DNA from 2 places in the Aquamicrobium terrae genome. Region 2 is predicted to be linked to the other one. Evidence: riboswitches for the same ligand, from Rfam matches in the RefSeq annotation. Region 2 holds a riboswitch; the other holds the start of a gene.
The links. Region 2 has a riboswitch for cobalamin ahead of metE (5-methyltetrahydropteroyltriglutamate--homocysteine S-methyltransferase). Riboswitches for the same ligand answer to the same signal wherever they lie in the genome.
Positions count from the first base shown of each region.

Region 1 (3,365 bases), 2.1 Mb from region 2:
AGATGATGAACAGGATCGACACCAGGTAGAAGCGGATGTCGAACTTCATGCGCGCGTCGTCGAACGAATTGAAACCGCACTCATAGGCGGACAGCTTTTCGGGATCGGGATCGCGATAGGCCACCAGGAACGGCGCCACGATAAGCGCCAGCCCGATCACCAGTGCCACGCCGATGAAAATGACGATCGGCAGATACGAACTCAGCAATTCGTTCATGCTGCAACTTTCCGTTGGCGGCGGATCCGCCTGAAACTAGCGCAGCCGGCCCTGTTACGGAAGCGTGACAGATTTGCCCCGGAACCCGTTCGGCCCCATGCTGCAACGCGGCGAGGGTTAGCGCAGGCGGATGGACGAAGCAAGTCAAACCTTGCCCGAAACGCCGCACCCTCCACTATCTGCGACAAAACTGATCATCTTTGATTTCCTTCACTTTTTACTCCACTTTTACTCCTGACAGCGTTCCCGCCTTTTGCCTGCTAGCCTGCGGGAATCGGGCTGCCGCAAAGCCGGTCCGCTGCTAGGTTGCAAACGCATGGCAGATAGGCTGCAAACGCATGACGGAAACCATTTCGCCCACCCTGGCACGACGCATCGCACTGGCCGCCCAGGGCTTCGGCGCGCGGCGTCCGTCGCCCGGCGCCATCGACCGGCGGCACCTTTCGCGTTTCCTCGCACGCACCGGCCTTTTGCAGATCGACTCGGTCAGCGCCGTCGTGCGGGCGCATTACATGCCGCTCTATTCGCGCCTCGGGCCCTACCCGCTTTCGCTGGTCGATGACGCCGCCCGTCCGCGCCGGCGCCTGCTGTTCGAATACTGGGCGCACGAGGCCTCGTTCCTGCCTCTGGAGACATGGCCCCTGCTGCGCTGGCGCATGGAGCGCGCGGCGCGCGGCGAGGAAATGTATCGGGGGCTGGCGAAATTCGGCCGCGAGCGTTCGGACTTCATCGAGGAGATTTATCGCGAGGTGGAGACGCGCGGCCCGATCGCGGCATCCGACATGGATGGCCACAAGGGGTCCGGCGGCTGGTGGGGCTGGAGCGACGCCAAGGCCGCCTTCGAATGGCTGTTCTGGGCCGGCCGCATCACCACCGCCTTTCGCCGCGGCTTCGAGCGCGTCTACGATCTTCCCGGGCGGGTTCTGCCGCGCAACATCCTCGACCTGCCCGTTCCCGCGACGCAGGACGCCCAGCGCGAACTGTTGCGTATTTCCGCCCGCGCCCACGGCATCGCCACCGTCGCCTGCCTGCGCGACTATTTCCGCCTTTCCGCAACGGAAACCGTGCCGCGCATCGCCGAACTGGTCGAGGAAGGCGAACTGATTCCCGTGCGCATCAAGGGCTGGTCGCGGCAGGCCTATCTGCATCGGGACGCGCGCCTGCCGCGCAGGATCGACGCCCGCGCCCTGCTTGCCCCCTTCGATCCGCTGGTGTTCGAGCGCGACCGCACGGAGAACCTGTTCGGCTTCCGCTACCGCATCGAAATCTACACGCCGGCCGAGAAACGGCAGTACGGCTATTATGTCCTGCCCTTCCTGCTGGGCGACAGGATCGTCGCCCGCGTCGACCTCAGGGCAGACCGGCCGGCCAAGGTGCTACGCGTTCATGCCGCCTATGCCGAACCGCACGCCCCGGCCGAAACCGCTGCGGCGCTTTTCGATGAACTGGAACAGATGCGCGGCTGGCTGGAACTCGACCGCATCGAGGTCACGCCCGCCGGCGATCTTGGCCCGGCGCTGGCAGACATGGCCGCGTCGTAGCCGCGCGTTGACAGCGCGCCCCGCCAAAGCCTAAATCCGCCAAGACGGTCTCCACTTCCAAAGGAGGGGAGCTAAGAGGGAATGCGGTGCGGGATGTTCATCCCAACGCCGCGGCTGTCCCCGCAACTGTAGGCGGCGAGCCTTGCCAAACACCACTGGGTCGAAAAGCCCGGGAAGGCGGCGAAAAGGCGACAACCCGCGAGCCAGGAGACCTGCCGTCGACGAAACCGAGCCGAAAGCCTGGCGGGTGTCCCGGGCAAGGAGCATATTTTGGACTCAAGCCCAGCCCATCAGGCGACGCCACCCGTCAGCGACCGGGAAACCCGCGCGACGATCATCGTGTGCGTGTCCTGCCGCGACGCCAGCGGCTCGGATGCACATCCGCGCGCCGGCGAAAAGCTGGCGGAGGACACGCGCCGGGCCGCCGCCGGCGCGCCGGTCGAGATACGCACCGTAGAATGCCTCGGCAACTGCAAGCGCCGGCTCAGCGCCTCCATCCTCTCCGACGGCGCCTGGAGCTATGTGTTCGGCGACCTCGCCGAAGATTGCGGCGCCGATCTGGTCGCCGGTGCCCGCCTGCTCTCTGGAGCCGACGACGGCCTGATGCCGTGGCGCGGCCGCCCCGATTCGCTCAAGCGCGGCCTCGTCGCGCGCATTCCTCCTCTTACCATCCTGAAGGATCGACCATGACCGCAACCGCCGCCCGCGTGCCCTGCACCGTCGTCACCGGCTTCCTCGGCGCCGGCAAGACCACGCTGATCCGCAACCTGCTGGAGAACAGCAAAGGCAAGCGCCTCGCCCTCATCGTCAACGAGTTCGGCGACGTCGGCGTCGACGGCGAGATATTGAAAGGCTGCGGCATCGACGCCTGCCCGGAGGAGAACATCGTCGAGCTCGCCAATGGCTGCATCTGCTGTACCGTGGCCGACGATTTCGTGCCGGCGCTGGACCAGATCCTGTCGCGCACGCCCAGGGTCGATCATATCCTGATCGAGACTTCGGGCCTCGCCCTGCCGAAGCCGCTGGTGCAGGCGTTCCAGTGGCCGACGGTGAAAAGCCGCGTCACCGTCGATGGCGTGGTCGCCGTGGTCGATGGTCCCGCGCTTGCCGAGGGCAAGGTCGCTTCCGACATGGATGCGCTCGCCGCCCAGCGCGCCGAAGACGAGTCACTCGACCATGACGATCCGATCGAGGAGGTGTTCGAGGATCAGGTGGCCTGCGCCGATCTCATCATCCTTTCTAAGAACGATTTGCTGGACAAGGCCGCTGCCATCCGCGCCCGCAAGATCGTCGATGCCCATATCACGCCGGCCGTGAAGGTGGTCCCGTCCGAGCACGGCAAGGTCGATCCGTCGATCCTGCTCGGCCTCGGCCTCGCCGTCGAGGACGACATCGAAAACCGCAAGTCGCATCACGACGGCGCCGGCGACCATGAACACGACGACTTCGACACCTTCGTCATCGACGTCCCGTCCGTCACCGACCCCGAGGAACTGGCGCGCCGCATCGCCGCCGCCGCCGAGCAGGAGGACGTGCTGCGGGTGAAGGGGTTCGTGGAGGTTTCCGGCAAGCCGATGCGCCTGCTGGTTCAGGCTGTCGGTCCGCGC
Region 1 covers NZ_JBRKLZ010000001.1:612,349-615,713, forward strand. Annotated here, with positions in the region: gene ACVCNR_RS03165 (NADH-quinone oxidoreductase subunit A) at 1-217, opposite strand, end outside; gene ACVCNR_RS03170 (winged helix-turn-helix domain-containing protein) at 556-1,758, shown strand; cobalamin riboswitch at 1,787-1,992, shown strand; gene ACVCNR_RS03175 (DUF1636 family protein) at 2,029-2,448, shown strand; gene cobW (cobalamin biosynthesis protein CobW) at 2,445-3,365, shown strand, end outside.
Region 1: another riboswitch for cobalamin. It lies ahead of ACVCNR_RS03175 (DUF1636 family protein); the one in region 2 lies ahead of metE (5-methyltetrahydropteroyltriglutamate--homocysteine S-methyltransferase).

Region 2 (3,365 bases):
GCAGGTTTGCGCGCGCGGGATGTCGTCGCGCACGAAGGACCAGTTGAGGATCGTCACCGGCCCGGTGAGCATGCCCTTGACCGGCCTGTCGGTCAGCGACTGCGCATATTGCCACCAGCGCACGGTCATCGGATTGGGCCGCGAGACGTCGCCGTAGATGATCGGCGGGCGCACATAGCGCGAGCCGTAACTCTGCACCCAGCCGGCTTGCGTGAAGGCGAAGCCCGAAAGCTGCTCGCCGAAATACTGCACCATGTCGTTGCGCTCGAACTCGCCATGCACCAGCACGTCGAGGCCGATATCCTCCTGCCAGCGAATGGCGGCCTCGGTCTGCCCGCGCAGGAAGGCTTCATAATCGGCATAGCTGAGCTCTCCCCGGGCATGGGCGGAGCGCGCCTTGCGCACCTCGGCCGTCTGCGGGAAGGAGCCGATGGTGGTGGTGGGGAAGCTCGGCAGGTCGAGCTTCTCGCCCTGCTTGCGGCGGCGTTCGGCGAAGGGGCTCTTGCGGCGCGCCATCGCGTCATCGACGGCGGCCAGCCTGCCCTCGACCAGCGGATCGTGGACGCGCAGCGATTTGCGACGCGACGCGACAGCATCGGCGCAAGCCTGCAATTCATCAGCGACCTCACCCCTGCCCTGCGACAGCGCACGGCCGAGCACCGTCAGTTCGCCGATCTTCTGGGTGGCGAAGGCCAGCCATGATTTCAGCTCCGCATCGAGCGCGGTTTCGAGGTCCAGATCGACCGGCACATGCAGAAGCGAGCAGGAGGGCGCGATCTCGATGCGGTCGAGCGGCCAGCCGCCGACCAGCGGCTTCAGCCAGTCGAGGACGGCGGTGAGGTCGGCCCGCCAGACATTGCGGCCGTCGATCAGGCCGAGCGACAGCACCATGTGCCTGGGCGCCAGCCGGGCAATCTGCTCGAGCTGATGGGGCGCACGCACCAGATCGACATGCAGGCCGGAGACCGGCAGCGACAGGGCGAGATCCAGATTGTCGCCGAGCGCGCCGAAATAGGTGGCGAGCATGATGCCGAGCGCCGGCACCTCTTCCGCGAAATGACGATAGGCCGCTTCCAGCGCTGCCTGCTCGCGGGCGTCGAGGTCGAGCACAAGGCAAGGCTCGTCGATCTGCACCCAGTCCGCACCGGCTTCCAGCAGACGGTTCAGCAGCTCTGCATAGACCGGCAGGAGCCCCGGCAGCAGCGACAGCGGATCGAATTCCTCGCCGCCGGATTTCGCCAGCTTGAGGAAGGTGACGGGCCCGAGGATGACCGGGCGGGTGTGGATGCCGAGTTCCCTGGCTTCCAGGAAATGATCGACCGGCTTGGTGGTGGTCAGCACGAACTGCTGATCGGGCGCGAGTTCCGGCACCATGTAGTGGTAATTGGTGTCGAACCACTTGGTCATTTCCAAAGCCGACGTGCTGTGGACATGGCCCGGATGGCCGCAGCCCGCTTCTTCCTGGCTGCCGCGCGCCATGGCGAAATAGGTAGCGAGCGGCACCTCGCCGCCGGCCCAGCCATAGCGCTGCGGGATCGCGCCGACCATGACGGCCGTGTCCAGCACATGATCGTAGAGGGAGAAATCGTTGGAGGGGATGCGCGTCACGCCCTTGTCGCGCTGAAGGCGCCAGTTCTCGGCGCGCAGGCGCTTCGCCGTTTCATGCAGGGATTCGGCCGTATCCTTGCCGGACCAGTAGTTTTCAAGCGCGAATTTCAGTTCGCGGCGGCGGCCGATGCGCGGCACGCCAAGCGTTGCGACGGGAACTGTCGAGATAGCCATTCCATAAACCCCGATGGTTGGGGCGTGGTGATCGGAATAGCCGTCATCGCCTGCACAGGCAGGCGCATCGCGGCCGTCGGGACACCCCGCCCGTGGACGTTGTTCGTCATGGCAGGTCTCCTGGCTCGCGGGTCACCGCCTGCGTCCGTCTTCCCGGGACTTTCACCCCAGTGACATGGATGGACGCAAGGCTCTCCGCCTACAGTTGCGGGGGCAGCGCCGGATTTGCCTTTTCAAAAGGCACCGGCTTCCCTCTTAGCTTCGAGACACGAGATGCCCCGAAGAACCACGACGCACGCAATCTCCACCTTTCACATCTCAATGTCAATATGACATAAAGAAATCTTTATATCGTTATTTTAGTTTGCGCGATGCAAGTATGCTAGGCACGCAGGGCCTGCGCCGGGCTCTGGCGATAGGCGATCAGTGCCGGCAGAAAGGTCGCCACCGCGCAGGCGGCGAGCAGGCCGGCGAGCGTCCACAGGTCGCCAGCCTGGAACTCGACCGGCATGGCGACGCCGCTGCTGCTGGCGAGATGGCCTGATATGGCGCGGACGATGGCGTAACCGATGGCGAACCCGCAGATCACGCCGGCGGCGACGAGGACAAAAACCTCCATCCACACCATGCCCATGACCACGGGCCGCGACGCGCCGAAGGCCCGCAGCGCGCCGATCTGGCGGCGGCGTTGCAGCACATGCACGGCCACCACCATCAGGATCGCCGCACCGACCAGCGCCTGCGCGCCGGTCGCCACGAAGCCGAGCACGCGGCGGGCATCGCCCAGCGTGCCGTAGAGCCGCGTCAGCACCTCGCCGGGGAAGACGGCCAGCGTCGTTTCCGTGCGGTATTGCTGGCGCAGGTTGTAGGCGTCGGCAATGCTCTTCGGCTTCACGAGGATCGCGGGCACGCCGGGATTGTCGGCGTGCAGCAGTTCAGACTCGTCGACCGCCTGGCCGGCGAAACCTGAGCCGTGATCGTGGTCGTCGGCATGGGGGACGCTGGCAACAGCGGCCAATCCCGCGCTTTCAACGGGTCCATGGCTATGGTCGTGATCGGCATGGGTTTCCCAGACAGACTGGATCGGCACGAGGATCGCCCGGTCCCACGGCGTTCCCGTCGGCGCCATGCGGCCGACAACCCTGTATTCCACATGCGAATGCACCTCGCCGGCCTCGCCCACCGTGCCGTGGAAGGGATGGAAGCTGTCGCCGATCGAACGCGCCACCTGCGCGCCGACAACGGCGTCGCCCATATGGCTGAAACCCTCGCCTTCGGCCAATCCGCCAAGCATGCGAACCGCGTCGGCGGTCGTGCCGACGATCGGGTAACCGGCGACGAAATCGCCGAAGCCGACGGGAACCGCATTGTCCACGCGCGCATCGGCCCGCAGCGCTCCCATCGTCTCGGGCGGCAGGAGTGGCAGCGGCGCCGGCTGGAGGAAAATAGACGACAGGATGAGCTGCGTTTCCGAACCGGCCGCGCCCACCACGAGGTCGAATGCAGCGGCAGCACGCGCGCTGCCCAGCCGCAAAGCCCGCTCCTGCAAGGTGACGGACACGCCGAGCGCGGTCGCCAATGCG
Region 2 covers NZ_JBRKLZ010000001.1:2,669,284-2,672,648, reverse strand. Annotated here, with positions in the region: gene metE (5-methyltetrahydropteroyltriglutamate--homocysteine S-methyltransferase) at 1-1,782, opposite strand, end outside; cobalamin riboswitch at 1,876-2,088, opposite strand; gene ACVCNR_RS13105 (ABC transporter permease) at 2,165-3,365, opposite strand, start outside.